DNA from 4 places in the Streptomyces sp. NPDC093261 genome. Region 4 is predicted to be linked to each of the others. Evidence: riboswitches for the same ligand, from Rfam matches in the RefSeq annotation. Region 4 holds a riboswitch; each other region holds the start of a gene.
What was found. Region 4 has a riboswitch for cyclic di-AMP ahead of ACIP94_RS24340 (NlpC/P60 family protein). Riboswitches for the same ligand answer to the same signal wherever they lie in the genome.
Positions count from the first base shown of each region.

Region 1: it holds a riboswitch for cyclic di-AMP, as region 4 does, so the genes downstream of both, ACIP94_RS32785 (M23 family metallopeptidase) here and ACIP94_RS24340 (NlpC/P60 family protein) in region 4, are expected to answer to the same signal.
Region 2: it holds a riboswitch for cyclic di-AMP, as region 4 does, so the genes downstream of both, ACIP94_RS06815 (transglycosylase SLT domain-containing protein) here and ACIP94_RS24340 (NlpC/P60 family protein) in region 4, are expected to answer to the same signal.
Region 3: it holds a riboswitch for cyclic di-AMP, as region 4 does, so the genes downstream of both, ACIP94_RS13425 (M23 family metallopeptidase) here and ACIP94_RS24340 (NlpC/P60 family protein) in region 4, are expected to answer to the same signal.

Region 1 is NZ_JBIVNO010000023.1:15,707-23,478, reverse strand. It holds gene ACIP94_RS32820 (amino acid permease) at 1-628, shown strand, start outside; tRNA gene ACIP94_RS32815 (tRNA-Lys) at 728-800, shown strand; gene ribA (GTP cyclohydrolase II) at 960-1,694, opposite strand; gene ACIP94_RS32805 (MarR family winged helix-turn-helix transcriptional regulator) at 1,844-2,359, opposite strand; gene ACIP94_RS32800 (dihydrofolate reductase family protein) at 2,534-3,682, shown strand; tRNA gene ACIP94_RS32795 (tRNA-Met) at 3,947-4,020, shown strand; gene ACIP94_RS32790 (PP2C family protein-serine/threonine phosphatase) at 4,407-5,537, shown strand; cyclic di-AMP (ydaO/yuaA leader) riboswitch at 5,807-5,963, shown strand; gene ACIP94_RS32785 (M23 family metallopeptidase) at 5,975-7,009, shown strand; gene ACIP94_RS32780 (aldo/keto reductase) at 7,189-7,772, shown strand, end outside.
Region 2 is NZ_JBIVNO010000002.1:93,895-101,666, reverse strand. It holds gene ACIP94_RS06825 (CHRD domain-containing protein) at 1-19, opposite strand, end outside; gene ACIP94_RS06820 (polyprenyl synthetase family protein) at 163-1,173, opposite strand; cyclic di-AMP (ydaO/yuaA leader) riboswitch at 1,979-2,179, shown strand; gene ACIP94_RS06815 (transglycosylase SLT domain-containing protein) at 2,184-2,699, shown strand; gene ACIP94_RS06810 (HAD family hydrolase) at 2,840-3,706, opposite strand; gene ACIP94_RS06805 (hypothetical protein) at 4,367-4,672, shown strand; gene ACIP94_RS06800 (FAD-dependent oxidoreductase) at 4,819-6,021, opposite strand; gene ACIP94_RS06795 (ATP-grasp domain-containing protein) at 6,104-7,348, opposite strand; gene fahA (fumarylacetoacetase) at 7,590-7,772, shown strand, end outside.
Region 3 is NZ_JBIVNO010000004.1:405,780-413,551, forward strand. It holds gene ACIP94_RS13410 (GNAT family N-acetyltransferase) at 1-1,147, opposite strand, end outside; gene ACIP94_RS13415 (HPr family phosphocarrier protein) at 1,322-1,603, shown strand; gene ACIP94_RS13420 (GntR family transcriptional regulator) at 1,863-2,558, opposite strand; gene ACIP94_RS13425 (M23 family metallopeptidase) at 2,751-3,503, opposite strand; cyclic di-AMP (ydaO/yuaA leader) riboswitch at 3,516-3,696, opposite strand; gene ACIP94_RS13430 (M16 family metallopeptidase) at 3,918-5,306, opposite strand; gene ACIP94_RS13435 (M16 family metallopeptidase) at 5,303-6,676, opposite strand; gene ACIP94_RS13440 (DNA topoisomerase (ATP-hydrolyzing) subunit A) at 6,973-7,772, shown strand, end outside.
Region 4 is NZ_JBIVNO010000012.1:83,645-91,416, forward strand. It holds gene ACIP94_RS24320 (NPP1 family protein) at 1-9, shown strand, start outside; partial or broken gene ACIP94_RS24325 (chitinase) at 183-878, shown strand; gene ACIP94_RS24330 (FAD-dependent oxidoreductase) at 1,079-2,443, opposite strand; gene ACIP94_RS24335 (PP2C family protein-serine/threonine phosphatase) at 2,548-3,657, opposite strand; gene ACIP94_RS24340 (NlpC/P60 family protein) at 3,865-5,388, opposite strand; cyclic di-AMP (ydaO/yuaA leader) riboswitch at 5,397-5,569, opposite strand; gene ACIP94_RS24345 (hypothetical protein) at 5,960-6,487, shown strand; gene ACIP94_RS24350 (hypothetical protein) at 6,659-6,856, shown strand; gene ACIP94_RS24355 (PP2C family protein-serine/threonine phosphatase) at 7,181-7,772, opposite strand, start outside.

The DNA of each region.
Region 1 (7,772 bases), on a different contig from region 4:
GATCCTGCTGGACGCCCTCGGCGCGACCGCCGGCAAGCTGCTGCTGCTCGTGGTGATCGGCGCGCAGCTGTTCTGCGGGATGGCGTCGGTGACGGCCAACAGCCGCATGATCTACGCCTTTTCACGCGACGGCGCGCTGCCCTTCTCGCGGGTGTGGCACACGGTCAGCCCGCGCACGCGCACCCCGGTGGCGGCGGTGTGGCTGGCGGCGCTCGGCGCACTCGTCCTGGGGCTGCCGTATCTGATCAACGTCACGGCGTACGCGGCGGTCACCTCGATCGCGGTGATCGGCCTCTACATCGCCTACGTCATCCCGACCCTGCTGCGGGTGCGCAGGGGCGACTCCTTCGAGCGCGGGCCCTGGCACCTGGGCCGCTGGTCGCAGGCGATCGGGGTGGTGTCGGTGGTGTGGGTCGGGATCATCACGGTGCTCTTCATGCTCCCGCAGGTCTCCCCGGTCACCTGGGGGACCTTCAACTACGCCCCGGTCGCCGTCCTCGTCGTCCTCGGCTTCGCCGCGTCCTGGTGGCTGGCCTCGGCCCGGCACTGGTTCCTCAACCCCCAGCATGAGCGCACCCTCGCCCGCGAGGCCGCGCGCGCGGCCTGCCCCGAACCGGTCGATCCGTAGCCCTTCCGGCACCCGCACGGCCCACTTCCGGCCCGGCTCCCCGATACCCGATCTACGAGACGCTCTCGTCCGGCTATGCTCGTGGAGGCAACATCGCCTGGGCCCTTAGCTCAATTGGCAGAGCAGTGGACTTTTAATCCATTGGTTGTGGGTTCGAGTCCCACAGGGCCTACGGGCGCGGGAGAGGGTTCACCCCCTCCGACCTGCCACCCGGCGCCCGGGCCGGCTTCGGCCGGCTCGGGCGCCGCCTCGATTTCCGGCCGGAGGCCGTCTCCGGGACCGACCGGGATGCCCGCAAGGGCCGCGGCGGGACTCGTCCGAGGCCGCGGGGTCAGCCCGCCGTCAGTTCCGTGAGGGGCAGGGTGTGCTGGGTGTGGACGACCTTCGCACGCAGATAGCGGACGTTCTGTGCCGTGGTGAAGACGCCCGTGGGGACGTGGTGGGTGACCGTGAGGCCCTGGCCGCGCAGTTGGGCGGCCTTGTCGGGGTTGTTGGACAGCAGGTCCAGGGTGTCGATGCCGAGGGCGCGGAGCATCTGCGCGGCGGCCGTGTAGTCGCGGCCGTCCTCCGGCAGGCCGAGCGCGGCGTTCGCCTCGTAGGTGTCGAGGCCCTGGTCCTGGAGCGCGTAGGCGTCGAGCTTGTTGTAGAGGCCGATGCCACGGCCCTCCTGACGGAGGTACAGCAGGACGCCGCCCCGGTCGGCGATGCGCTCCACCGCCTCACGCAGCTGGGGCCCGCAGTCGCAGCGGGCCGAACCGAAGACGTCGCCGGTCAGGCACTCGGAGTGCAGCCGGACGAGCGGGGGGCGGCCGCCGGTGGGCTCGCCCAGGGTCACGGCCACGTGTTCCCCGCCGTCGGCGAGGCCGTGGAAGGTGACCAGCCCGGCGGTGACCGTGTAGCCGTCGCCGAAGCGGAGCGGGACGGTCACGCGGGTGCGGACCGTGGCGGCGGGGACATCGGTGGTCGTGGGGAGATCGGTGGGGAGACGGGTCGGTTCGCTGCTGTCACTGGAGGCGGTGGCGTCGCTGTCACCGGATGCGGTGGCGTCGTCACGTGAGTCGCGCATGTCTGTCGTCCTTCTCCGGGCCGGCGGTTGCGGGTGCGGAGGATGCGCCCCATGCTTCAGATTTGAAGCACAACCTCGGTCGGAGACTCTAACGCGTACTCTCTTTAAGTTTCAAGCAATTTTTCCGCGGCAGGCCGGGTGAGTCCGGGTCACTCCGCCGTTCCGGACGAACGTCGGCGCCACGGCAGCCCGTCGCACGCGGGCCGCTCCTCATCGCCCTGGAGCGCGTCCGTGATCTGGTTGCAGATGGCTTCCAGCTGGGCCACCTGCTCGGGCGTGAGGTGGTCGAAGAGGGCGGCGCGGACCGTCTCGACATGGCCCGGCGCCGCGCGTTCCAGCAGCGCCATGCCCTCGTCCGTGAGGACCGCGGTACTGCCGCGCCGGTCGGTGGGGCAGCCCTCACGGCGGACCGTGCCGTCCTTCTCCAGGCGGGTGACGACGTAGGTCAGCCGACTGCGCGTGATCTTCAGCGTCTCCGCGAGGTCGGTCATCCGCATCCGGTGGTCGGGCGCGCCGGAGAGGTTGGCGAGGACGGAGTAGTACAGATGCGGCATGCCGGCCTCCTGCTGGAGCTGCCGGTCGATCACATCCTCCAGGAGCCATGACGCGGCGAGGTACGAACGCCAGGCGCGCAGTTCCTCGGGGGTGAGCCAGCGGGTCGTCATGCCGCCAGTGTAGTTATTGTTCAAAAGTTGAAACAAGATCACGGGGTTCCGCCGGATCTGGACCTCCGGACCCGCCCCGGCGCATCCTGACCACGCGGTCAGGGACCCGACCAGGGCCCCCCGGCCTTCGACGCCCGCTCCGCCCTCTCCCCCTCGACCCTGGAGTGCACCCCCATGGCCCAGCCCTATGTCCTGTTGTCCGCCGCCGTCTCCCTCGACGGCTTCCTGGACGACACCGGCCCCGAGCGGCTCCTGCTGTCCGGACCGGAGGACTTCGACCGGGTCGACGAGGTGCGGGCGGGCAGCGATGCGATCCTCGTCGGCGCGGGCACGCTACGCACCGACAACCCGCGGCTGCTGGTCTACTCCGAGGAGCGGCGCGAAGCCCGGGTCTCCGCCGGGCTGCCGGAGTACCCGCTGAAGGTCGCGGTCAGCGCGTCCGGTGACCTCGATCCGGACGCCCCTTTCTGGCACACGGGGGGCGCGAAGGCCCTCTACACCACGGACAAGGGCGCGGAGCGGCTGCGCGGGCTGCTGCCGGCGGACGTGGACGTGGTCGCGCTCGGCCCCGATGTGGAGTGGCGCGCCGTGCTCACTCATCTGGGTGAGGTCAAGGGCGTACGCCGGCTGATGGTCGAGGGCGGGGGACAGGTGCACACCCGGCTGTTGCAGCAGGGGCTCGCGGACGAGGTGCAGCTCGTGCTCGCTCCCCTGGTCGTGGGACAGCCCGACGCGCCGCGGATGTTCGGGCCGGGGGCGTACCCGCCGGGACGCATGCGGCTGCTGGAGGCGCGGTCGGTCGGGGACGTCGTGCTGATGCGCTACGCGCCCACGGCACCCGGCACCGGCCGGTCGGCCTCCGCCGCCGACCGGCGGTGGCTGGAGACGGCGTGTGAGCTGGCGGCGCAGTGCCCGCCCTCCCGCACGGCCTTCAGTGTGGGAGCGGTGATCGTCGCCGCCGACGGCACGGAGCTCGCCCGGGGGTACTCCCGGGAGGGCGGGGACCCGCTGGTGCACGCGGAGGAGGCGGCGCTGGCGAAGCTGGACACGGCCGATCCGCGCCTTGCCACCGCGACGGTCTACAGCAGCCTGGAGCCGTGCGCCCGCCGTGCGTCCCGGCCCGCGCCGTGCGCCCGGCTGATCCTCGACGCCGGGGTGCGGCGGGTGGTCACGGCCTGGCGTGAACCGGACACGTTCGTGGCGGCGGCGGACGGAAACGCGCTGCTGACGGCGGAGGGAGCGGATGTGGTGATGCTGCCCGAGTACGAGGAACGGGCGAAGGCCCCGAACGCCCATCTGCTGCCGTCGCCCGAAGGCCGCTGAGGCTGTTCGCCCCGCCTGCCGGCCGGTGAGGGCTGTCCGCTCCGCCCGGATGCCGCTGACGGCTGTTCGCCCGCCACCCGCCGTCTGACGGCTGCCCGCCACCCGCCACCCGCCGTCTGACGGCTGCCCGCCGCCCGAAGCCGCTGACGGCTGCTGCCCACCCCCGCGCGAAAACCGCTGACAGCCGGAAAACGCCGGTAAAGCGCCGTGGACGTAAACCTGTGTGCTTCGTGTCGCGCGCATGGCGTACACTGGTATCACCGACGCGGGGTGGAGCAGCTCGGTAGCTCGCTGGGCTCATAACCCAGAGGTCGCAGGTTCAAATCCTGTCCCCGCTACTGATGGCCGAGGGCCGGAATCCGAAAGGGTTCCGGCCCTCGGCTTTTTCCGTGTTCTTCACCCGCTCCCCCTCTTCCCGCCAGGGGGCCCGACCCATGCCCGTCCACAGGGTGTGTACGCCGGTCGGCCCACAGCGGTCGCCCCCCGCCCGTCCTGCGGGAAGCCTGGACGGGTGGTGCAGCAAGGAGGCGCGTGGCGGATCGAGGCGCCGTGCGACGAGCAGGTCAGCGGGCCAGAGCCCGGAACTTCGTACGAGGGGGCCGGCGTCCCGTACGACCGGACCATCGGCGGCCCGGCGGCCACCCCTCTTCCGGAGGACGGCGGCCGGCCCCCGGAACGACCTCACGAACGATCCGAGGGGATTCGGCCCCCGGAGCCGGGCCCGGTGGAGAGCCGGCGGAGTTCGTACGCGCGGGCCTTCCTGCGGGCCCTGCCCGCGCTGCTCATCGGTCTCGGCGTCTGCTGCGGCCGGCTGACCCCGTCCGTCTTCCCCGGCGTGCCGCTCTTCACCGCCGCCCCGCTCGTCGCCGCGCCCCTGCACTCGCTGCGCGGCACCGTCGGCACCGGCGCCGCGGCCCTCGCCGCCGTCCTGGCCGTGCACCTGGGACTCGGCGCACCAGGGTCCTCCGGCGCGGCCTCGGAGGCGGTCACCACCGCCGCTGCCGCCGTTCCGGCCGTCCTGATCAATGTGCTCGTACGCCGCAACGACGCACGCCTCGCCTCCGCCCGCCGGATCGCCGAGGCCGCGCAGCGCGCCGTACTGCCCGAGCCCCCCGCGCGGATCGGGGGGCTCCGGATCGCCGCCCGGTACGAGGCGGCGCAGGCCGACGCCTACATCGGCGGTGACCTGTACGCGGTTCAGGACTCCCCGCACGGTGTACGGCTCGTGGTCGGGGACGTACGGGGCAAGGGCACGGGTGCCGTGGCCGCCGTCGCGGTCGTGATCGGCGCCTTCCGGGAGGCCGCCGAGCAGGAGGCGACGCTGGAGGCCGTCGCCCGGCGCCTGGAGCGGGCGCTGTCCCGCGAGGGCATCCGCCGGGACGGCCCCGACGCCCACGAGGAGTTCACCACCGCGGTCCTCGCGGAGATCCCGCACGAGGACGGGGAGGACCCGCGGGGGGACGCGGGGATTTCGCACAAGCGAGGAGTCGTCCGGATCGTCAACCGGGGCCACCCGGCCCCCCTGCTCCTGCTCCCCGACGGCACCCTGCGCGAGCTGGAGGCCCGCGAGCCGGCGCTGCCGCTCGGCATGGGCGACCTCGCCGTGCGGCCCGACCGCGCGGAGGAGTGGGGCTTCCCGTCCGGTTCGACGCTGCTCTTCTTCACGGACGGCGTCTCGGAGGCCCGGAACGCGCGCGGCGAGTTCTACGACCCGGCCGGCCGCCTCGCCGGACGGTTCCCCGCCACTCCCGGTGCCGTGCTGGCCGCCGTCACGGAGGACGTCGCCCGCCACACCGGCGGCCAGGCCACGGACGACATGGCGCTGCTGGCCGTGCGCCGGTCCGAGCACTCCTGAACCCGGCGGGGAGCCAAGGGCCGCCGAACGCCCGGACGTTGTCACGGGGCGTGAGTGAGTGGTGCCCCTCCGCATAACAACTGACACACCGTCACAACAGGTGGGACGGGTGAGGTGCGGTCAACTCGCCCGATTTTCACCGTTCCTGTCGCGAAAGTCCTGGCCAGGCGGCGCTAAGGATCTGTCCGAACGGCTTGGAATCCGAGCCCCGCGTCTATTAACGTTCGATAACGCAGCGCGGTCGTCCCAGCCGTCACCCGAGGCGGCTCCGTGCGCGTGTGCCGAATCTCGCAAGGGAACCGGGGAACCACCATCTTGGGGTGAATCGGGCGGATGCCGCCGTGTCGCAACGGCCGGTATACGCGCGTAGGAGACCTTCCCCTCCGAACCCGTCAGCTAACCCGGTAGGCGAAACGGAAGGAAAGGAGTGCGCCCACGTGGCGTCCAACCGGCCTGCCGAGAGCACCTCGTTCGCCCCGACCGGCACGCAGACCATCGGTTTTGCGTCCCGCCCCGACGAGGGCCCCTGGGAGGAGTGGAATCCCACGGAGGATTCCGTCCGCCCCGTCCGCGGTCGGCACCGCGTCAGCAAGCAGCGCGGCGGCGGACTCGCCCGCAGCTCCACGGTTCTGGGCGTCGGCGTGATGGCCGCGGTCGGCGCGGGCGGCATGGCCACCGCGCAGACCGGCAAGCCCCCGGTGTCCATATCCCTCCCCGACCTCTCCTCCGTCACCGACTCGGCCAAGGCGCTCATCGGCGTGGACACCGGCGCCCCCAAGGGCTCCGCCACCGCCCTGAGCACCGCCGGTGTCAGCACCGCCGACGCCGCCGCGGGCAGCAAGGACGCGGGCGAGGCGCTGCGCGCCCGGATCATGCAGCAGGCCGAGTCCCAGCAGGACCGGATCGCCGCGACGGCCGCTCGGGCCGCCGAGGACGCGGCCGCGAAGAAGGCCGCCGCAGCGGCGGCCAAGGCTCAGGACGCCGCTCGTGCCAAGGCCGCCGCCGACAAGAAGGCCGCGGAGGCGGAGGCCAAGAAGAAGGCCGAGGCCGCTCGGCTGGCGGAACTGGCCAAGCAGTTCACGCTGCCCACCTCCTCCTACACCCTGACCTCGCGCTTCGGTGACGCCGGCGCCATGTGGTCCTCCGGCTACCACACCGGCCTCGACTTCGCCGCCCCCACGGGCACGCTCATCAAGGCCATCCACAGCGGCACCATCACCCAGGCGGGCTGGGCGGGGTCGTACGGCTATCGCACGGTTCTCACCCTCGACGACGGCACCGAGCTGTGGTTCTGCCACCAGTCGTCGATCAGCGTCACCGTCGGCCAGAGGGTGTCCACGGGCGATGTCATCGGCCGTGTGGGAGCGACCGGCAACGTCACCGGGCCGCATCTGCACCTGGAGGTCCACCCGAACGGCGGCAGCGCGATCGACCCGATGGCGTGGCTGCAGAGCAAGGGCCTCAACCCCTGACATCCGCGCCCTTCTCCCCGGCGTGTATCACCCCTGGACCCCGGCGGTCCTGTCCTGGACCCCGGCGGTCCTGGCGACAACCCCCGACGCCGGGGCTGCCGGTTCGGTGTATGACGCCGTCCGGGTGGAACCGCCCCCGGCCGGAATAAGGGCTTCCGGAGTGAGCGCTGAAGTAGGGCATGACTTCTCTTCGCAAGCTCGGCTTCTCTGACCTCGAGGTCTTCCCCCTCTCCCTCGGCGGCAACGTCTTCGGCTGGACCGCCGACGAGGCGCAGTCCTTCGCCGTGCTCGACGCCTACGCGGCGGCCGGCGGCAACTTCGTCGACACGGCGGACGCCTACTCGGCGTGGGTCCCCGGCAACAAGGGCGGCGAGTCCGAGGCCGTCATCGGCAAGTGGGTCGCGGCGCGCGGCAACCGCTCCGACATGATCATCGCGACCAAGGTCAGCCAGCACCCCGAGTACAAGGGGCTGAGGGCCGCCACCGTCAAGGCCGCGGCCGACGCGTCGCTGCGCCGCCTGGGCACCGACTACATCGACCTCTACTACACGCACTTCGACCAGCCGGAGGTGCCGGTGGAGGAGATCATCGGCGCGCTCGACGACCTGGTGAAGGCGGGCAAGGTGCGTGCCATCGGCGCCTCCAACATCTCCGCCGAGCGCCTCCAGGAATCCCTCGACTTCTCCGACCGCGAGAACCTGGCCCGGTACACGGCGCTCCAGCCGCACTACAACCTGGTCTCACGCGACACCTACGAGGGTCC
Region 2 (7,772 bases), on a different contig from region 4:
ACGTGGCCGTCGTACGCATGATCGTGATTCTCCCCGTTTCACAGCCGACGCCCCCTGCGTCAGCTTTCGGGCAGGAGTACGGAGCCGATCTCGGTACGGACTCAACCCAACTACGTGACACGGCTCACACGAGCGCGTACGAGGAGTGACGGAAAAGCGGCCTCAGCCCGCCCGGTGCACCACCGCGTCGCACAGCTCCATCAGGGCCGCCTTGGCGTCGCACTCCGGCAGCGGGGCCAGGCCCGAGCGGGCGTCCTCCACATAGCGGACCGTGTCGCGGCGCGCCTGCTCCAGGGCCGGGTGAACGCGCAGACGGGCGAGGGCCTCGGAGTGCCGGGCGTCATCCGTGAGGTCGGAATCCAGGAGCTCACACAGGGCGATGTCCTCGGCCAGCCCCATGCGCTCCGCACGCTCACGCAGACGCAGCACCGGGAGCGTGGGGACACCCTCACGCAGGTCCGTTCCGGGCGTTTTCCCGGACTCGCGCGAGTCCGACGCGATGTCCAGGACGTCGTCGGCCAGCTGGAACGCCACGCCCAGCCGCTCGCCGTACTGCGTGAGCACATCCACGACCGTCTCGTCGGCGCCAGACATCATCGCCCCGAAGCGGCACGCCACCGCCACCAGCGAGCCGGTCTTGCCGCCGAGGACGTCGAGGTAGTGCTCCACGGGGTCACGGCCGTCCCGTGGACCCGCCGTCTCCAGGATCTGACCGGTGACCAGGCGCTCGAACGCCTCCGCCTGGATCCGGACCGCCTCCGGACCGAGATCGGCCAGGATGTGTGACGCCCTCGCGAACAGGAAGTCACCCGTGAGGACCGCGACCGAGTTGCCCCAGCGGGTGTTCGCGCTGACCACGCCGCGCCGCACCTCGGCCTCGTCCATCACGTCGTCGTGGTAGAGGGTGGCGAGGTGGGTCAGCTCCACGACCACGGCCGAGGGCACGATCCCGGGCGCGTACGGGTCGCCGAACTGGGCCGCGAGCATCACGAGCAGCGGCCGGAACCGCTTCCCGCCCGCACGCAGCAAGTGCTGCGCGGCCTCCGTGATGAAGGGCACCTCACTCTTGGTGGCCTCGAGCAGCCCTTCCTCGACAGCCGCCAATCCGGCCTGGACATCGGCCTCCAGAGCCTGGTCCCGCACGCTCAGCCCGAACGGCCCGACGACGGTCACGTGGGGTCTCCTGTCTGCTGACGTCTGCTGACGATCACACGGTCGGTCTCAAGGACGGTCACTTGGTCGATGACGTCGCCTGTCGACGTGGCGTATCGAGTTTGTCGATCTGTCGCCGCCATCACTCAAGTCAGCGTATCCGGTCACGTTTCGATCACCACGAGCGCCCACTGTTCCAGGCCGGGCGGTATCGGATCAGGAAGGGCATGTTCTTGATCATTCGATACGAACAGACATTCACTGACATAACAGACAAAGAGCCCTTACGGCTGGGATCAGCCAGGTTGCCCCCTGCCCCACGAGCACCGGACACCCCTTCGCCGCGCCTCACCCATCACCGCCTGGCCACCCAGTGCCACCTTTTCGGCCACCGGACGACTCCCCCTACGACTGCCCGCGCTCACGTTCCGCACGCCCCCCGCACACGCCGCCCGGAGGCTCGTCCCACCCGCCGCCCCACCGGGAGAACTCCCCTCAGGGGCACCGGAGTCCGGGTCGAACGGTCGGCGGCCACCCGCCCCGGGGCCCGGGTCTCACCACGCGACATGTGGCCGTTTTGTCCGAATAGGACCGTTATGCAGGGGAGTGCTGATGACGACCACGGGAACGGAAGTGAAATAGCTCACGTGCGCGACAGGCGAGGCATCGCGGGCGTGTCGCCAACTCACGCTTTGCTAATGGCAACTTGAACCCTTCTCAACAAAATGGATCAACGACCTTATTCCCCCATTTCATGGCCAATCCGGAATGACTGTGACGTGCGGGCTTGTTCCCGACATGTGCTCTCGCATACCTTCCCCTCGATCCGAGCGGAACGCCGAATCCTGCCGCCGCTCGGGAGCCCATCGACCCACGACGGCAGGAGCGGGGGACCCAGGTAAACCGCCGATCCGGACACCACACCGGAACGGCTAGGGGTGAAGTCGCGACCTCGGCGTCGAGGACGCGGCCGGGCACCTCCCCGCCCGAACCCGACAGCTCACCTCGCAGGCGCCGGAGAGGAATGCGACATGTCCGCTTTCGCACTGCCCGCACGCCGTCGGGACCGTGGCTCCAAGGCCACTCGTCTCACCCGTGCCCTCGCAATCGCGGGGGCGGGTGCTGCCCTTCTCGCCCTGCCGGTCATGGGGGCGACCAGCGCCTCCGCCGCGCCCGGCAAGCCGGCGACGGTGACCGCCACCACCATGAAGTCCGTCACGACCCGAGGCACCACCCTCGACAGCTGGATCCGCCAGTCGCTGGAGGTCATGGCCCAGCACGGCATCCCCGGCACGTACAACGGCATCTACCGCAATGTGATGCGCGAGTCGTCCGGCAACCCGAAGGCCATCAACCTGTGGGACTCGAACGCCCGTAAGGGCATCCCCTCCAAGGGCCTGCTCCAGATCATCGACCCCACCTTCGCCGCGTACCACGTGCCCGGCACGTCGTTCGACCCCTACGACCCGGTGGCGAACATCACGGCCGCGTGCAACTACGCCGCCCACCGGTACGGCTCGATCGACAACGTCAACAGCGCGTACTAGAAGGCCTGGCGATCTCCGGGCGGCGTTCCTGACGATCGCCGGCCGGTAGGCCCGGTAGTCGCCGAGTAGGCGTCGTAGCCGACCGGCAGGACGAGCAGGCCTCACAGCCGACCGGCAGGACGAGCAAGCCTCGTAGCCGACTAGTGGGCCTGGCAAGAGCCGACGGACCGTCGGCCGGCGCTGTCGGCCGTCGGCCGGTGGCCACCGAGGAGTCGTTCGAGGACGACGGCGATGCCGTCGTCCTCGTTCGACGTGGTGATCTCGTCCGCCACGGCCTTGAGTTCCGGGTGGGCGTTGGCCATGGCCACCCCGTGCGCGGCCCAGTCGAACATCGGGATGTCATTGGGCATGTCGCCGAAGGCGATGGTCTGGGACGGGCCCAGCCCCAGATGCTCGGCGGCCAGTGCGAGCCCCGTGGCCTTGGTGATGCCGCACGGCTGGAGTTCGACGGTACCGGGCCCGGACATGGTGACCGTCGCAAGCGAACCGACCGCCGCGCGCGCCGCCGCCGCCAACTCGTCGTCCGAGAGGGCGTGATGGCGCAGCAGTACCTTGCTGATCGGCTCGCACCACAGGTCGTCGCGCCGCTTGACCCGTACCGCGGGCAGGGTGGGGTGCGGCATCCGGTAGCCGGGTTCGATGAGCGTGAGCCCGTCCACCCCGTCCTGATCCACGGCCGCGTACACCTGCCCCACCTCCGCCTCGATCTTGCCGAGCGCGGTCTCGGCCAGTTCCCGGTCCAAAGTGACGGAGAACAGCAGCCGGTTCGTGCCGGCGTCGTACACCTGCGCGCCCTGCCCGCACACCGCGAGCCCCGTACTGCCGAGATCGTCGAGCAGCGGCCGCACCCTGGGCGCCGGGCGCCCCGTCACGACGAGGTGCTGTGCGCCTGCCGCCGAGGCCCGCGCCAGCGTGGCCCTTGACCGGTCGGAGAGCGTGTCGTCGTCACGCAACAGCGTTCCGTCCAGGTCAGTGGCGATGAGTGAATATGCGAAGGGTGCGGCCATGATCAGAGAATACGGATGGAACGCCCCGCCGACTCGGCGCGAACCGGACGACGTTCGGTATCCCGCCGCCACCGAACTCCCGTAGCCCAGCACCGGAGTTGCCTCGCGCCCCGGGGACACGACGGCGCCCGGCCCCGGCACGCCCCTCGCCCCGGCGTGGGCCCCGCGCCGGCACCGCCGTTCGGTGCCGGCGCCGCACGACGGTGCCCTGCCCGGCGCGCGGCAGCACCTCGCGCGGCCGGTGCACGCATCGGGCGCTCAGGCGCCCGCATCCAGCAGGCGGCGCCTCGGCGCGCGGCGACCTCGCGGAGTTCGCGGGGCCGCACGGTACGCAACGGCGCCTTGACCGCGATCAGTTGTTCCGCGTACCAGTCGGGCTCGTCGGTGGTGGCGACCAGGGGGGACCAGGCGCGTGGTGACCAGCCGCGTGGTGACCAGGCGCGTGGTGACCAGCCGCGTGGTGACACTGGTGTGGAAGTGCGAGGGGCTGGACGCGGCGGGTCTGTGCGCCACGGTCGGCGCCGCTTCGATCTCCCCCTGGGGCCCGGTCTCCCCCACGGAACGCGCCGAACGGCTGCGAGAAGAGACCCACTGCGGTGATCCGGGGACGGCCACGACGAGTGGGCTCGTCGCCCGGCTGGACGGCGATCCCGTGGGCTGGTGCGCGGTGGGGCCCGGACGTCGTATCCGCAGCCGGCCCGCGCCCGGGTCCCCTGGTCCGGACGCCAGGAGGACAAGGTGGACGACGGCGTCCGGGCCGTGGCCTGCTTCCTCACCCGTACGGGCTACCGCCGCCGCGGCATCACCTACGCGCTCGCCCGCGCCACGGTCGGGCGTGCGCGGGACCGGGGCGCCCGCGCGTCGGAGGCCTATCCGGTGATCACGTGCCCCGGGCTCGAGATCACCTGGGGGCGCCGCACGTCGGCAGCCGCGAGGTGTTCGCCCAGACCGGCTTCCGGGAGGTGAGCAGACCCCCGCTACGGCGGGCCGTGCTGCGCATCGACTTCCGAACGACGCGTACCGGCCTCCGGCCTGGGGCGTGACCCGCCACGGCGCCACGCCCCAGCCCGCCATCGGTGATCCCCGGCCGGACCACCCGGCCCGGCGCGCCCTCAGCCGTGCGCCGCCGCCAGGTGCTTCGCCAGCCGGGGAGAGGCGAACTCCGTGCCGCACACGAAGCGCATCACCGGGCCGTACGAGGACGCCGCCGGCAGGCCCGTGAAGTACAGGCCCGGTACGGAGGACACATATCCCGCGCCGAGCCTCGGCGTGCCCCGGCTCACCGCCAGTGCCGTGCGCAGTCCGTGGCCCAGGAAGTCCATCGCCGCGATGTCCACGCGGTAGCCGGTGGCGGCGATCACATGGTCCGCGGTGAGTTCCTCCGTGGTGCCCGTGTGCGTCCGGACCGTCAGGACGGGGCTGCCGTCCGGCACGGACGCGCCGACCACACCGGCGACCTCACGCACCTGCACCTTGCTCTGGAAACGGTCGCGCAGCCACCACGCCCCGAGCGGGCCGAGAACCCGGCGCACCAGGTAGTGACGGGTCTGGTCGGGCAGGAACCGGTAGGGGTGCGGGTAGTAGCTCAGCGCCCACAGGGACCAGGCGCGCCCGAAGGGCGATTCGGGGCGGAACTTCGGCTGGTCCCAGGGGGCCGCGCCGAAGGCCACCTTGCCCTGGCCGCGCGAGATCACCCGCACCCGCGCGCCCGCCTCGGCCGCGAGCGCGGCCGTCTCCAGGGCGGACTGCCCCGCGCCGATGACCAACAGGTCCTTGCCGGAGAACCGGGTCAGGTCATGGTGCTGGGAGCTGTGGGAGACCGGTCCCGTGGGCGAGGGGCCGTCCGCCGCGGCGGTGGCCAGTTCCGGCGGGAGGTGGGCGAGGCCCGACAGGCCGGTGGCCACCACGACCGCCCGCGCCGCGAACTGCTCGCCCGAGTCCAGCTTCAGATCGAAACCGCCACCCTGACGGCGGTCCACGGAGACGACCCTGACCCGCTCCAGCTCGGGCACCAGCTTCTGCTGGAACCACTCGCCGTAGGCGATGAACGTCTCGATCGGGATGATGTCCTCGTCGGTCACCAGCCGGGCGATGCCTGCCGCGTCGCAGTAGTCGGCCAGGGTGTGACCGCTCTGGGGGGCGTCGAGGTTCGAGGCGGCCGGGGTCGACTTCAGAAGCATGCCCGCGGGCATGTGGTCGCGCCAGCTCACCATGAGCTCACCGAAGACGCGTACCGGGATACCGCGCGCCCGCAGATGGGCGGCGGTGGACAGGCCGAACGGGCCGGCGCCGATGACTGCTACCGGTTGAATCACGAAGTCCCTCCCCAGGACGCGACGTGCCTACCTCGTGGTGGAGCCGTACGCACAGGGCGTACCGGTGGTTCGGCCGTACGCGCTAACGCGTACGGCTGGTGGAACCGCGGCGGTTGGTCCGCCACAGCTGATACAGGTGCTTCGCGCCCGGCCGCACGAAGCGCGCGAGCATCGTGAAGAACGGCCGCGGGTCGTCACTCGCGAACCAGGCCAGCTCGGTGCCGCTCGCTCGGGCCGGCGCGTGCGGCGTCGTGTAGCCGCTGCGCCGGTAGGCGATCAGGGCCGGCAGGTCGATGTTCTCCACGATGTACCGGTGACCGGCGCGCTGTTCCCCCTCCGGTACCGGGCGGCCGGTCAGGTCCAGATGCATGGCGCGGACGACGTCCACCCCCGCCGCGTTCTCGAAGAGGCGGAACTGGGCGCCCATGCGTGGGTTGAAGTCGAGCAGTTTGTAACGGCCGTCGCGGCGGTCGAAGCGCAGGTCCAGATCGACGATGCCGGTGAAGCCGATCTGCTTGATGAAACGTGCCGCGAGGTCGGCGAGTTCCGGGTTGTCGACGACGTACGCGTTCGCCGTCATGCCCGCGTGCGGCGGCCAGGAACGGACCTTGACGCCGGTGAACAGGGCGAGCGGGGCGGAGTCCTGGCCGAAGTACGCGTGCACGATCCAGTCCTCGGCCTCCTCCCTGGGCAGGTACTCCTGGAGGATCACGCCCGGGCGCTCGCCCCAGTCGCGGGCGAGCGCGAGCAGCCCCTCAGGAGTGGTGATCTTGGTCGTGCCGTTCACCGCGGGCCGTTCACGGCGTACGAACGCCTCCCGGTTCTTGGCCACGAGTGGGAAGCGGGCCTTCTCGGCGAAGCGCACGATGTCGTCGTACGACTGCGGGAAGGCGGCCTGCGGGCTCGGGATGCCGTGTTCCACGCACAGCTCGTGCAGGCCCTGCTTGCTGGCCAGGCGGCGCGGAAGCTTGGCATCCACCTTCGGGAAGAGGAAGGGACCGGCGAGCACGTCCTGATGCTCGGCGATCAGTACGGCGGCCTCCTCGTCGGTGGGAATGAGCACGGTCGGCCGTCCGACACGGCGCCCGACGCGCAGCAGGCCCTCCACGAGCCGTTCCGGTTCCTCCGTCCCGGTGGTCGGCCACACGAAGGCGCGCCGCAGATAGCGGGAGACCGCAGCCGGCGTGTAACGGTCCTCGGTGATCGCGTACATCGGTATGCCCAGCCGGCCCAGGCTCCGGATGGCACCCACGCCGCCGTGGTGCAGTGGATAGTCGCCGAATTTCACGATGAGCCCCGGCACCCCGCGGTCCGCGTCGAACGGCACGCCGGTGCTCCTGGCCACGGGTCCCCCCACGTGTCCCCCCTACGGACCGGACCCACCCCGTCCGTGTCCCCAAAGGACGCTAAGCCGGAATTGGGTGCTCCGACAAGGCCTATTCGGACATTGCGAACTCTTTAGACACTGCCCAAGACAGGCAACTCACCCGTAACGTGTGCGGCGACCACATGGAACGCACCCCCATGCACGACACACCCGACGTGCACGAAAGCGAGGCAGCATTCCCATGCCCCCCATCGACGTCCCCGAGGGCGACCCCTTCGGTCCGCACAACCTCCCCTACGGCGTGTTCTCGCCGGTCGGCTCCGATGAGCGGAAGGTCGGCGTCCGCCTGGGCGACCACGTGCTCGACGCGGGCGCCGCCGCCGAGGCGCTCGGCTCCCCGTACGCCTCCCTCCTGGCCCAGGCC
Region 3 (7,772 bases), on a different contig from region 4:
GGTGCAGCCGCGAGAGCAGCGCGATGCCGATGGCGCCGGACTGGGCGAACAGCCCTATGCGCCCGGTGCGCGGCATATCGGGCGCGAGGGAGGCGTTGAGCCGGACGTCCGGTGAGGTGTTGATGATCCCGAAGGCGTTGGGTCCGATGATCCGCATGCCGTACGACCGTGCCTGGCGCACCAGCTCGCGCTGACGCTCCCGTCCCTCCGGTCCGATCTCGGCGTATCCCGCGGAGATCACCACAAGCCCCTGCACCCCGTGCTCGCCGCACTCGGCGACGACCTCGGGGACGCGCTCCGCGGGGACGGCGACGACCGCGAGGTCCACCGGCTCGGGGACCTCGCGGACGGAGCGGTGGGCGGGCACCCCGTCGAGTTCCTTCCGGTCCTCCTCGAAGGCCTTGTTCACCGCGTACAGGCGGCCGGTGTACCCGCCGTCCCTGAGATTGCCGAGCACACTGCGGCCCACTCCCCCGGCTGTGCGGCCCGCGCCGATCACGGCCACCGAGCCGGGCGCCAGCAGCCGCTGCACCGACCGTGCCTCGGCCCGCTGCTCCCGCGCCTGTTGCACGGCCAGCGACCGGTCGGTGGGCTTCAGGTCCAGCTCCAGGCGTACGACGCCGTCCTCGAAGCTGCGCTTCTGCCGGTATCCGGCGTCCGTGAACACCTTGATCATCTTGGCGTTGGCGGGCAGCACCTCGGCGGCGAACCGGCGGATGCCGCGCTCCCTGGCGACCGCCGCGATGTGCTCGAGGAGGGCCGAGGCGACCCCGCGTCCCTGGTGCGCGTCCTGCACGAGAAAGGCGACCTCGGCCTCGTCGGCGGGCGAGGAGGCGGGCATGCCGTCGGTGCCGATGCGGTCGTAGCGTACGGTGGCGATGAACTCGCCGCCGATCGTGGCCGCGAGTCCCACCCTGTCCACAAAGTCGTGGTGCGTGAAGCGGTGGACGTCCCTGGCGGACAGACGAGGGTACGGCGCGAAGAAGCGGTAGTACTTCGACTCGGCGGAGACCTGCTCGTAGAAGCTGACGAGGCGCTCGGCGTCATCAACGGTGATGGGTCTGATGCGTGCGGTGCCCCCGTCGCGCAGCACCACGTCGGCCTCCCAGTGGGCGGGGTACTCGTGCCGGTCCGACGCGGTCTGCATGGGCCCCAGAGTACGGCTCGCGTCCGACAACGGTGCGAGGCAGGCTGGGGGCACGTGCGCGGGCCGTCCCAGCATGCGGACCGCCCGGGGAAGGGGCTTCCGTCCGGTCCGGGAACCCTTCACCATATGGAAAACTGGTCTAGACAACCCTGAACACCTGAAGGGCAGCAACACATGGCTGAGCGCCGCGTCAACGTCGGCTGGGCCGAGGGCCTCCACGCCCGCCCCGCCTCCATCTTCGTCCGGGCAGCCACGGCTTCCGGGGTCCCCGTGACCATCGCCAAGGCCGGCGGCAACCCGGTCAACGCCGCGTCCATGCTGGCGGTTCTCGGCCTGGGCGCCCAGGGCGGCGAAGAGGTCGTCCTGGCCTCCGACGCGGAGGGTGCGGACGCCGCGCTGGACCGCCTGGCCAAGCTGGTCGCCGAGGGCCTCGAGGAGCTTCCCGAGACCGTCTGACCCTTCGGAGAGAACCGGTCACGAAAGCCGCGTCGCCTCGGGCGGACGCGGCTTTCGCCGTCTTCGGGCAGCGGACGCGGTGGGCTTCGCGGTCGCGAGGACGGCGCCTTGACAGGGCGCGCGCGGGGAAATGCGGCGCGCTCGCGAGAATTACGCGTGGCGCACGGAAATCACGTACGCCGAATTTACGGGGCACACGGCAACCAGCGCAGCCGAAATGCGCTTCGCGGAATATCCCTCTTTGTATACGGCGCCTGTGTTAATGCCGGGACCCCGACACGTTTACGGCATGTTGCGAAGTCCTCACACGGTCACCGCGGTCGCCCGCGCCGGGGAAACGCAGCCGGTGCGCGGCGGTCGCGCGTTCGGTGTGCAGCGCCGTGATGGCGCGCGCCCGCTCGCTGTCGCCGCGCGCGACGGCGTCCACGATGCCGCCGTGCTCGGCCCAGGACTCCATGGGGTTGGCCGGCGCCTCGACCGCGTACATCCAGGCGATCTTGTGGCGCAGCTGGCCGAGCGTCGAGGTGAGCGCGGGGCTCCCGCAGGCCTGCGCCAGGGTCTCGTGGAACCAGCCTCCCAGCGAGCGCAGATCCTCGCTCGGGCCCCTTCTTGCGCGCTCCTGGCCCAGTCTGACCAGGCCACGCAGCACCTTGAGATGGGCCTCGGTACGGCGCTGCGCCGCGCGGGCGGCCCCCAGCGGCTCCAGCAGCATCCGCATCTCCAGGAGGTCGGCGGCCTCCTGCTCGGTGGGTTCCGCGACACACGCGCCCGCGTGTCTGCGGGTGACGACGAAGCCCTCGGCCTCCAGGGTGCGTAGGGCCTCGCGGACAGGGACGCGGGAGACGCCGTAGCGGCGGGCGAGCAGTTCCTCGGTGAGCCGGCCGCCGCGCTCGTAGACACCCGCGACGATGTCATCACGGATCGCCGTGCATACCGAGTGCGCCGGAATACGCATGACCGACCACCGCCTTAATCCCCGGGAAACGTCGCCGGTTGACATGTGTCCAGCCGACTCTATTGCAGCGGGGCGGAATTTCCGACGGCAGACCGGAATCCATGGATATTTTTTGGCAGACAGCAGTTCGAAACGACGACGGCCCCGGCGGACGGGGCCGTCTCACGTCCGGCCGCCGTACGGCGGCCGCGGTCAGACGTTCACGCCGTGCGACCTGAGATAGGCGACCGGGTCCATGTCCGAGCCGTACTCCTGGGTCGTGCGCGCCTCGAAGTGGAGGTGCGGCCCGGTCGTGTTGCCCGTGGCCCCGGAGAGGCCGATCTGCTGACCGGGGGCGACACGCCGGCCCACGGAGACACCGATGGACGACAGATGGCCGTACTGCGTGTAGGTGCCGTCGTTCATCCTGATGACGATCTGGTTGCCGTACGCGCCGCCCCAGCCGGTCTCCACGATGGTGCCCGCGCCGACCGCGTGGACGGGCGTGCCCGTGGCGGCGTGGAAGTCGATGCCGGTGTGGGCGCCGGAGGACCACAGTGAGCCGCCGGTCTTGTAGCCGGTGGAGACGAACGAGTGGTAGATCGGCGGCACGAAGGCGTTCAGGCGCTCACGCTCGGCGTCGCGCGCCGCGCGCTCCTTGGCCTCGCGCGCCTCACGGGCCTTCTCCGCCGCCTGCCGGCGCGCGGCCTCCGCGGCCTGCTTCTGCTCGGCGGCCTGCTTCTGTGCGGCGGCCTGGGCGTCGATCTTCTCGGCGACCGAGTCGCCGAGGGTGACGGCCTGGATGAGTCCGGTCTCCTCGACCGGGTGCCCGGCGGCGAAGGCCGGGGCGGCCAGGGCGCCGATGGCGCCGGTGGTGGTGAGCGCCGCGACGCCCACCGCGTTCGTGGCCGTACGCCGCATACGGCTCGGACGGCGGTGCTTCCCGGTGGCGCAGGTGAACGCCATGAAGTGGCTGGTCCTTTCCTTCCCTCTCGCCTACCGGGTTAGCTGACGGGTTCGGAGCAGGAAGGTCTCCTACGGGCTGACGCCCGATTCACCCCAGGGACTGCGTAAGCCCCCTCGCCGCGAAGGCGCGAGGGCAGGGTGGGTCCCCGGCTCCCCTGGCTCGCGCCGTACGGGGACTCGGCGATGACTGTCCGGTGCCGCGGGTGCGGCGCACTGCCTGACGGACAGCCCGACAGACGCTAGAAGGGCCCTCTTTCCCTCGGCAAACCGAGCAGGGGGTTTGTAGCGCATCCCACAGGGCGGAGAAGCAGCCTCCAAGGCAATACGGACAAACCGCGTGAGGGGCCCTGGTGACGGAAGATGTCACCAGGGCCCCTTCGCGACCTCGCCGTTCCGGACGCGTACGAGGAGTCTCTACTCGGCCCGTACGACGTGCACTTCGCCGATGCCGAGCGCCGTGACGGGCTCCTCGATCTGTGCGGCGTCACCGACCAGGACGGTCACCAGACGGTCCACGGGGAAGGCGTTCACGACGGCGGCCGTGGCCTCGACCGTGCCCGTCTCGGCCAGCTTCTGATAGAGCGTCGCCTGGTAGTCGTCCGGCAGATGCTGCTCGACCTGGTCGGCGAGCGTGCTCGCGACGGCCGCCGCCGTCTCGTACTTGAGCGGCGCCACGCCCACCAGGTTCTGCACGGCGACGTCACGCTCGGCATCGGTCAGTCCCTCGGCGGCGAGGGTGCGCAGCACCTTCCAGAGGTCGTCGAGCGCCGGCCCGGTGTTCGGCGTGTCGACGGAGCCGCTGATGGCCAGCATCGCGGCGCCGGTGCCGTCGGGCGCGGAGCGCAGCACCTGGCCGAACGCCCGCACACCATAGGTGTAGCCCTTCTCCTCCCGCAGGACGCGGTCCAGGCGGGAGGTGAGGGTGCCGCCGAGGCAGTAGGTGCCGAGCACCTGTGCGGGCCACACCCGGTCGTGGCGGTCCGCGCCGATGCGGCCGATGAGCAGCTGCGTCTGGACGGCCCCGGGGCGGTCCACGATGATCACCCGGCCGGTGTCGTCGGCAGTGACCGGCGGCACGGGGCGCGGCTTGGCGGGCTTCCCCGTCCAGGCGCCGAGCGTGTCGCCGAGGAGCGCGTCGAGGTCGACGCCGTGCAGGTCGCCGACCACGACCACGGAGGCCGTCGAGGGCCGTACATGGCGCTCGTAGAAGGCGCGGACGGCGGCGGCGTCGATGTGCGCGACCGTCTCCTCGGTGCCCTGACGCGGGCGCGACATCCGCGAGGTTGCCGGGAACAGCTCCTTGGAGAGTTCCTTGGCCGCGCGGCGGGCCGGGTTGGCCATCTCGTGCGGGATCTCGTCGAGGCGGTTGCGCACCAGGCGCTCGACCTCGCTGACGTCGAACGCCGGTGACCTCAGGGCGTCGGCGAGCAGCCCGAGCGCCTTCGGGAGGCGGGAGACGGGCACTTCGAGGGACAGGCGCACACCGGGGTGGTCGGCGTGGGTGTCCAGGGTGGCGCCGCAGCGCTCCAGCTCGGCGGCGAACTCCTCGGCGGAGTGCTTGTCGGTGCCCTCGGAGAAGGCGCGCGCCATGATCGTGGCGACGCCGTCGAGGCCGGCCGGCTCGGCGTCCAGGGGCGCGTCGAGGAGCACCTCGACGGCGACGACCTGCTGGCCGGGGCGGTGGCAGCGCAGCACCGTCAGGCCGTTGTCCAGGGCGCCGCGCTCGGGTGCCGGGAACGCCCAGGGCCGGGCCGTCCCGGCCTGGGGCCGCGGGTGGAAGTCCATGGTCGCGAGCTCGGTCACTTCGCCGCCTCCTCGTCGTCGCTGGTGCCTTCGGCGGTGGTGGTCCCGGCGGCTTCCGGGGGCTCGGCCGCGACCGGCTCGTACACGAGCACCGCGCGGTTGTCGGGACGCAGGCGGGCCTTGGCGATCTCCTGCACCTCCTCGGCGGTGACGTCGAGCACCCGCCGCACGGCGGTCAGGGCGAGCTGCGGGTCGCCGAACAGCACGGCGTACCGGCACAGTTCGTCGGCGCGGCCGGCGACCGTGCCGAGCCGGTCCAGCCATTCGCGCTCCAACTGGGCCTGGGCGCGCTCCATTTCCTCGGCCGTGGGGCCCTCCTCGGCCAACCGGGCGAGCTCCTCGTCGATGGCGGACTCGATGACGGGCACCTCGACGTCGCCGGAGGCCTTGACGTCCAGCCAGCCAAGAGAGGGTGCCCCGGCGAGCCGGAGGAGACCGAAGCCGGCGGCGACGGCGGTGCGGTCCCGCCGTACGAGCCGGTTGTAGAGACGGGAGGACTCGCCGCCGCCGAGGATGGTGAGGGCCAGATCCGCCGCGTCGCACGCGCGCGTGCCGTCGTGCGGCAGCCGGTAGGCGGCCATGAGGGCGCGCGCCGGGACCTCGTCCTCGACGACCTCGCGCAGCTGCTCGCCGATGACGTCGGGCAGCGATCCGTCGCGCGGCGTGGGCTTGCCGTCGTGGGCCGGGATGGACCCGAAGTACTTCTCGACCCAGGCGAGGGTCTGCTGCGGGTCGATGTCGCCGACGACGGAGAGGACGGCGTTGTTGGGCGCGTAGTACGTGCGGAAGAAGGCGCGCGCGTCCTCCAGGGTGGCCGCGTCCAGGTCCGCCATCGAGCCGATGGGCGTGTGGTGGTATGGGTGGCCCTCGGGGTAGGCGAGCGCGGTCAGCTTCTCGAAGGCGGTGCCGTACGGAACGTTGTCGTAGCGCTGGCGGCGCTCGTTCTTCACGACGTCCCGCTGGTTCTCCATGGACTCGTCGTCCAGCGCGGCGAGCAGGGAGCCCATGCGGTCGGCCTCCAGCCAGAGGGCGAGCTCCAACTGGTGAGCCGGCATGGTCTCGAAGTAGTTCGTGCGCTCGAAGCTCGTCGTGCCGTTCAGCGAGCCGCCCGCGCCCTGCACCAGTTCGAAGTGGCCGTTGCCCTTCACCTGCCCCGAGCCCTGGAACATCAGGTGCTCGAAGAGGTGGGCGAGACCGGTGCGGCCCTCGACCTCGTGACGCGAGCCGACGTCGTACCAGAGGCACACCGCCGCGACCGGGGTCAGGTGGTCCTCGGAGAGCACCACGCGCAAGCCGTTGGCCAGGCGGTGCTCGGTCGCTGTCAGGCCCCCGGAGCCTGCCTCGGCTGTGGCCGTGTGACCCATGGGCATGTACGTCCCTTCGATCGCGGAGCTGTCGCGGAAACCCGCGGTTTCCTGCCGGTCCTGTCACTGTATGCAAGCGTGCGGACCAGTGGCGAAGTTCCCGGCCTGCGTACGCCGAGAGCGAGACCGCGATTACGGGGGGTGGAGGACACCCTACGGTGTTGACGGCCCCGAAACGCGCCCGTTCCCGGGCCGAGGGCGTCGGAGGACGGGTCCTGGTCCGCGTTGTCGGTGCGGCGGTCCACAATGGTCCGCGTCAGATTCGTTCATGCCCAGCACAGACTGTGAAGGAGCCGGCAGCAATGGCCCGCCGCAGCACGAAGACCCCGCCGCCCGACGACGCGTACGAGGAGAGGATCCTCGACATCGACGTCGTCGACGAGATGCAGGGCTCCTTCCTCGAGTACGCGTACTCGGTCATCTACTCCAGGGCCCTGCCGGACGCCCGCGACGGCCTCAAGCCGGTGCACCGGCGGATCGTCTACCAGATGAACGAGATGGGCCTGCGCCCCGAGCGCGGCTATGTGAAGTGCGCCCGCGTCGTGGGCGAGGTCATGGGCAAGCTGCACCCGCACGGCGACGCGTCGATCTACGACGCCCTGGTGCGCATGGCGCAGCCCTTCTCGATGCGCGTCCCGCTCGTCGACGGACACGGCAACTTCGGTTCGCTGGGCAACGACGACCCGCCGGCCGCCATGCGGTACACCGAGTGCCGGATGGCCGAGGCGACGAGCCTGATGACCGAGTCGATCGACGAGGACACGGTCGACTTCGCGCCCAACTACGACGGCCAGGAGCAGGAGCCGGTGGCCCTGCCGGCCGCCTTCCCGAACCTTCTGGTGAACGGCGCCTCGGGCATCGCGGTCGGCATGGCCACGAACATGCCGCCCCACAACCTGGGTGAGGTCATCGCGGCCGCCCGCCACCTGATCCGCCACCCGAACGCGGATCTGGACACCCTGATGAGGCACGTCCCGGGCCCGGACCTGCCGACCGGCGGCCGGATCGTCGGCCTCTCGGGCATCCGCGACGCGTACGAGACGGGCCGCGGCACCTTCCGGATCCGCGCCACGGTGTCGGTGGAGAACGTGACCGCGCGCCG
Region 4 (7,772 bases):
AACGCCTGACGGAACCGCCCGGCGCCCGTGGCCGACGGGCGCCGGCCCGGTGTTCCCAAGAGCCAAGTACTGGTCTCTACCAAGTACTTGACACTCCCTTGGTTCACTTCTCAAATCGCGGTCTGAAGTAACTCTCACCTCACCCCCCACGTGAAAAAAGGGAGAGTCATGCGCTCCCCTGCACGGTCCGGGCGAACGGCGGCGATGTGATCCCGTCCTTCGGTGGCTACAGCGGCAACAAGCTGGAGAGTTCCTGCTCCAGCGCGGGCGAACTGGCGGGTGCCTACCAGAAGGTGATCAACACCTACGGGCTGAAGGCGATCGACATCGACATCGAGGCCGACGCCTACAGCAACCCGGCCGTCCAGCAGCGCACGGTCGACGCCCTGAAGACCGTGAAGGCGGACAACCGCGGCCTGAAGGTGTACGTCACCATCGGCACCGGCCAGAGCGGCCCCGACACCAGCCTGATCAACCGGGCCGCGGGATCGGGCCTCACGGTGGACAGCTGGACCATCATGCCCTTCGACTTCGGCGGCGCCGGCCAGAACATGGGCACGCTCACCCTGCGCGCGGCCGAGGGCCTCAAGTCGGCGCTGAAGAACGCCTACGGCTACAGCGACGACCAGGCCTACCGCGACGACCAGGCCTACCGCGACATGGGCATCTCCTCGATGAACGGCGTCACCGACCAGAACGAGACGGTCACCGTGGCCGACTTCCGCACCATCCTCGGTTACGCCCAGCAGCACCACCGGCTCACCTTCTGGTCCGCCAACCGCGACCGACCGTGCACCGGGGGCCCGGCCGACAGCTGCTCCGGCGTGAGCCAGCAGCCCTGGGACTACACCCGCGTCCTCGCCTCCTACACCGGCTGACCGAGGCCGTCCCACCCCCCCACCCCGTCACGGCCGGCCACCGGTCGCTGGTTCTACGTCGTCAAACCCGGCGCCACGGCCGCACAGATGAACGCGGCCCTGGCAGCGGGTAAGAACCTCCTGTCGCCTACCCCTGACCGGTCCGCAGCGAGGCCGCCGGCCGGGGCGTCCGGCCGGCGGCCTCCATGCTCAGGTGCGGCTCAGGCTCCGCTCTCGCGGAGCATGTCCTCCCGCTCGACGAGCTTCACGCGCTCACGGCCCTGCGGCGCGCCGAGCGCCTTCTCCGCGGCGTCGAGGCGGTACCAGCCCTCCCAGGTGGTGTAGCGGATGTTCCGCTCGGCCAGGAAGCCCTCCACCGCCTCGGGCGCGGGGGCGGCGGGCGTGTGCAGCCGCCCGGCCGCGTGGTCGTCCAGCAGGTTGGCCACCGTCTCGTTGGCGTCGCCCTTGGTGTGACCGATCAGGCCCACCGGGCCGCGCCGGATCCAGCCGGTGACATAGGTGGACTGAAGGTGCTCCCCGCTCTCCTCCACGACCCGCCCGCCCCGGTCCGGCACGGTTCCCGACGCGAGGTCCCAGGGCAGCTTGGGCAGCGGGTCCGACAGATATCCCACGGCTCGGTAGACCGCGGTCACGTCCCAGTCCCGGAAGGTCCCCGTGCCCTTGACGTTGCCGGTGCCGTCGAGGGCCGTGCGCTCCGTGCGCAGACCGACGACCCTGCCGTCCTCGCCGAGGATCTCGGCGGGCGACTCGAAGAAGTGCAGGAAGAGCTTGTGCGGCCGGCCGCCGACGTCCCGGATCGCCCAGTTCTCCAGTGTCTTGGCGACCATGTCGGCCTGCTTGTTGCCGCGCCGCGTCGCGATCGAGCCCTCGTCGTAGTCGATGTCCTCGGGGTCCACGATGACCTCGATGCTGGGGGAGTGGTCCAGCTCCCGCAGCTCCATCGGGCTGAACTTCGCCTGCGCGGGGCCGCGGCGGCCGAAGACATGGATCTCCAGGGCCCTGTTGGCCTTGAGGCCGTCGTAGACGTTCGGCGGGATCTCCGTGGGCAGCAGTTCGTCCGCGGTCTTCGCCAGGATGCGGGCCACATCGAGCGCGACATTGCCCACGCCGAGGACGGCGACCTTCTCGGCCGTGAGAGGCCAGGTGCGCGGCACGTCCGGGTGTCCGTCGTACCAGGAGACGAAGTCGGCCGCGCCGTAGGAGCCCTCGAGGGCGACGCCGGGTATGTCGAGCGCCCGGTCGGCCGTCGCGCCCGTGGAGAAGATCACGGCGTCGTAGAACGTGCGCAGGTCGTCCAGGCTGATGTCGGACGGGTAGTCGACGTTGCCGAAGAGGCGGATCTGCGGCTTGTCGAGCACCTGGTGCAGGGCCGTGATGATGCCCTTGATCCGCGGGTGGTCCGGGGCGACGCCGTAGCGTATGAGGCCGAACGGGGCCGGCATCCGCTCGAAGATGTCGATGGAGACACCCGGCTCGGCGGCCACCTCGGATTTGAGCAGGGCGTCGGCGGCGTAGATCCCGGCGGGGCCGGCTCCGACGATGGCTACCCGTAGGGGGCGCGGCATGTTCAGGTTCCCTTCGAGCGGTGACAGACGGCTCGTCGGAAACCCTAAACTAAGGCAAACCTTACTTGGTACGCGGGTCCCCTCTATGACGTCATAAGGCAGCTTTATGCGTCGCCCCGGGGCTGCGGGGTGAGCACGAGCATCGTGGCGTCGTCACGGACGGAGCCGCAGAAGCGCAGAAGATCCTCCCACACTTGCCCGGTCGTCCTGGCGGGCTCGGCGTCGGCGAACTGGGGGAGCCGGTCGATCAGGGGATAGAACGCCCCGGTCGCGTCCCGTGCCTCCCAGATGCCGTCCGAGGCCAGAAAAAGCCGGTCGCCGTGTTCCAGCGGGCAGGTGACCTCGTCGTACGTCCCTCCCTCGGACAGCCCGATCCCGAGGGGCGTTCCGGAGGACACCTCCACCTCGGTGGCCTTGCCGTCGTGGAGCAGCACAGGCGCCGGACTGCCGCAGGCGATGATCCGTACCGTCCGAGCATCCGGGGTGAACTCCAGCAGCACCGCCGTCGCGAACAGCTCCGCGAGCCGGGCGTTCCCGGAGTCCACGAGCAGCCTGCGGTCGAGGCGGGACGCGACCGAGGGCAGATCGGGCTCGTCGAGCACCGCTTCCCGGAAGGCCCCGAGCAGCGAGGAGACGGTCGAGACCGCCGACAGCCCATGCCCCTGCACATCGCCCATGACCGCCCGTACCCCGGTGCAACCCTCGCGCACATCGAAGAAGTCGCCGCCGACCAGCGTCCCGCGCTGGGCCGCCCGGTACAGACCCGTGCACCGGACCGGCCCCACCCGCTCGGGCAGCGGGGGAACGAGCGCGTTCTGGGCCGCCTCGGCGACCGTGCGTTCCATGTTCAGCTGGGCGTCGCGCTGGCTGCGCACATACGACACGAACACGCTCAGCAGCGCGACGAAGCTGATGGTGAGCAGATCCGTGCTCCCCGGCCGGTCCAGATGGAAGACACGGGTGTGCTGCAGCCCGACGACGAGGAGGCCGAGCGCGGCGGTGCCCGCGGGCCCGTAGGACAGGACGGCCAGCGGAGGAATGGCTCCCAGGAGGAAGCCGATGTCCAGCGGCGAGGGTATCGTCAGGCTGACGATCGCCACGGTGATCAGCAGGATCACGGGCAGCACCTTCACCCACCAAGGGGGCGGCGCGCCGCTCAGCCAGCCTCGCTGGTCCCCTTTCCGGTGGGCCCGTGTGACGGCCAGGCTTTTCACATCCCCTACGCTCCTACGCGAAGCCGCCTGCCGCAATGCCGGCGGCTGCCACGGTGATCTGCCCTGATGCGCTGGTGAGTCGGCCGGAACAGCGGCCGGGACGTCACTTCGAGCACGCTCCGCCGCCGGGGCTCGGCGCATGGCCGACGGGGGCCGGGGAACGGGTCCGGCGGCGGGGGCGGGCGGAGGTGCCCGCCCCCGGTGGCGTCACGCGGGCCGCATCACACTGTGGATCGCCGCCTCACCGGCGTACAGGACCGCCTCCTCGCGGATGAAGGCGCCCGGACCCGGGGCGTGGATCATCATGCCGTTTCCGGTGCAGACGCCGACATGGCCGGAGTCCGGGTTGAAGAACACGAGGTCACCGGGCTGGATGTCGGCGAGGGGAACCGCCGTGCCGACCGCCGACTGGTCGCGGGCCGCACGCGGGAGGGTCACCCCGGCGGCCTTCCAGGCGGCCTGCGTGAGACCGGCGGCGTCGTACGACTCGGGTCCGGCCGCGCCCCACAGACACGGCCTGCCGATCTGCGCACGGGCGAAGGTGACCGCCTTCGCGGACTTCGTGTCGTACCCCGGCTCCTGTGTGCCGCCGATACCGAGGGGGAGCCCGGTGCCGGGAAAGGTCTCGGCGGTGGGGAACGGTTCGGTCGTGGTGGGGAACGGTTCGGTGGTGGTGGGGAACGGTTCGGTCGTGGTGGGGAAGGGCTGGGGGGCGGTGGGGAACGCTTCCGTCGTGGGGAGTTGGGGCGCGGCGGGCAAGGGTTCCGTGGTCGGGAACGCCTGACGGGTCACGAGGAACGGGTCGGGCGCGGGAGGCAGTTGAGGGGCCGTCAGCGCGTCCGTCAGCGTGTCCGTGACAAAAGGAGTCGCCGGGACGGTGGCGGAGGGGCCGGCGCCTGGCGAGACCGCCGGAACGTCCAGGCCGAAGGCGGAGGGCTGTTGGCGCCGCCAGGCCTCCTGGACCGTACGGCCGTCCTGCCCCTCCGCCGTGCGCCCGGTGTCCATCGCGTCCGTCGCGGGCGGGGACTCGATCGCCAGGGGAGCCGAAGCCTGCCGCGCGGCGTGCCGGGCCAGCAGGTCACGGGACGCGCCGAGCTTCTGCCGGGTGCGCTCCTTGGCGGTCCTGGGGGTGGACGACCCCGACTCGACGGCGCCCGCGGGCGGGACCTGGGGCATCCCCGGCCGCTTCTGCGGGGCCGCGGGCAGCGCGGCCACGGGGCCGGCGGTCGGCTCCGCCGCGAGACGCGCGGCCGGCTGGGCGACGGTGGCGGTCAGTTCCGCCACGGGACGCGTGGCCGGCCCGGCGGTGAGCTCGCGGACGGGCCGCTCGGCCAGGCCCGGCTCGCGCAGGACGAGGTCGGTCCCCGGAGCACTCGCCGGGCCCGATGACCCGGCCGGGGCCGGACTGTCCGGCATCCTGTCGCGCGGCAGTGCTGCCGGAACGGTCGGGCCCAGCCGCAGGCGCGCCGACTCGAACCACTGCCGGGCCACGTCGTCGACCACGGGATCGGCGCGTCGGCGCTCCTTGTCGAGCACCGGGTTGGCGCGCCTCGGCATCCCCGTCGCCGCCGCGCGGGTCGCGTTGAAGGTTCCGCTGTCGGTCTCCGCCCGGTCGTACAGGCTGTGGATCCGCTGCCGGACCTCGTCGCGGCTCGGCCCGTCGTCCTCGGTGAACCTGCGCATGCCGGGGAGGCCGAAGCCTCCGGGGCCCGGGGTTCGCTCCGGCGCCATGGGGGTCGTACTCCTTCCGTGCTCCGCCTACCGGGTTAGCTGTCGGGTTCGGGCGGACGGATCCGGAAGGTGTGCCCTACGGCCCGTGCCCCTGCGGGCAGTTGGCCGATTCACCCCGTGGTCGGTTGGGTCCCCGGTTCCGGCGGTGGTCAAGGTTCACCGGATTCGGCGGAGGCCGTGCAACCCGGCGAGGTTCGCCGGAGGGAGTCGCTTGGCCTAGCCGTCAACTTAGCCAACTTGTGTGGCTGGCGTGAAGATTGAAGTGCGATATGTCCGATACCAATGTGTGATTTTCGTCTGGACGTTCGCGTGGAGCTTCGGCTTTTCCCGATGCGATCATGGCCCGGTCGTCGTTTTCCGGGCGGAACGGAGCGCGCTCACGTTCGAGCGCTGCATCGGTGGGGCCGGGCGCCCCCGGGCCGGCAGGGCGCCTCACTGACTCCACCGGGACATCGGCGCCTCGTGCGCGCCCTCGCCTCGCATGTCTGATATTCGGTTATTCAGGCGCTTCAGCATGATGAGTCCGGCGCTTCGGCACGGTGAGGCAGAGCGATCAGGAAGGTCATCCCCCATGCGACGCAGGTCCAAGGCGGACGACGCCGACGCCCGGGCGCGCATCGCCGAGCGCCGAGCCCATGCCGACTACACCGGTGGGATCTACGGCTCCCTGCTCGCCGCCTCGGTGGCGGTCGGCGCCGGCACCCACGGCCCGCCGCCGCGGGGGGAGCTGGTGCTGCTGCTGTTGAGCACCGGCGTGGTGTTCTGGATCGCGCATGTGCACGCCCGGCTTTTCGGCGCCCACCTGGCGCAGCCGACCCGGGACCGCCGGACCGTTGTGAACGTGTGCCGTGACGAGTGGCCGATCGTCAAGGCCGCCGTCCCGCCGGCCGCCGCGGTCGCCGTCAGCCCCCTTCTCGGCCTGGATCTGCGGGGCGCGGTCTGGCTGTCGCTGGCCGTGGCCGTGGCCGGGCAGATGGGCTGGTCGGCCGCCGCCGCACGCCATTCCGGCGCCTCCTGGCGCCTCGTGGTCGTCTCCGCCGCGATCAACCTGGTGATCGGTCTGCTCATCATCGTGTTCAAGATCGCTCTGAAGGACTGACGGCATGGGGCGGACCCGTGCGTTCGGCGGCGGGAAGCCTCCCGTGCGGCAGCGGGTGGCGCTCCGGGACGGTTCACCTGCCCCAGGTGAGGTGCGGGGACGCGCAAGGGCGGACGATCTCGGGAGGGGCGCACTTCGCCCGCCCCCAGGCCATCCGCGAGAGAGCCGCTCATGCGCTATGAGATCCGTGTCGACGGGCAGATGTCGGACACGCTGACCCAGGCCTTCCCGGAACTGGACCACGTGACGATATGCGGCCAGACCGTCCTGTTCGGCCCCGTCCTCGACCAGTCGCATGTCTACGAGCTGCTGGCCCGCTTCCAGTCGCTCGGACTGCACGTCATGGAAATGCGCCGACTGCCGGAGTGACGGCGGACCGCGCCCGCTCACCCGTCCCGGGTGAGGTCCGACGCCGGATGCCGTGGGCACCGACCGCAGCGTCGACGAACTCGCCAAGCTCGCCCGGATCCGCGCCCGTGGCGACATCACGGGCGACGAGAGTTCCGCAGGGCGAAGGAGCTGATCCGTGCGGGGCATGCCCCTCGGGGGCCGCCCCACGGCCGCTCCGGCCCCGGCGCCACCCCTGCGGGTACCACCCCTTGGGGCTCTGAGGGCGCCCAGGACCGCCGTACGGCGGACGGAGAGGGCGGGGCCGGAGGGTTGCTCCCGGCCGTTCCCGCCCGCCGATACCGGTCACCGGTCCTGCGGCTGGTTCTGGGGGCGGTGACGGAAGCCGTCGGCGTGGATGATCCGCTGGTACGGGCGGCCGTGGTGGATGGTGGGAGTCCGGTGGAGGGCGATGAGCGCGGCGTCGTCGTCCAGGTGTCCGCCGGTGTGGACGAGGAGGTCACGGCGGATGCGGTGCAGCAGCGTCTCGGGGCTCTCCTCGGTCCACTGGGCCGCGCGCTCCGCCAGCGGATAGAAGCGGCCGGCGGTGTCCCGTGCCTCGATGACGCCGTCGGTGTAGAGCAGGAGGGTGTCGCCGGGCTCGAAGGAGAACACGTCCAGGTGGTAGTCCCCCGGGTGCGCCGAGCCGATCCCCATCGGGGGTGCGGGGTGCACGCTCGGCACGGTGACCGCGTGACCGGGGCTGAGCAGGAGCGGCGGAGGATGCCCGCAGCTGGTCATGCGGGTGATCGGGTCCCCGTCGGGGATCTCCATCAGCAGCGCGGTGGCGAAGCGTTCGCCCAGCTCCTCGGGCGGCTCGAAGTCCGCCAGATAGCGGGTCACGCTCTGCTCCAGCGTGGCGGCCAGATCCGGCAGGGACGACTGCCGGTGGCCCGCC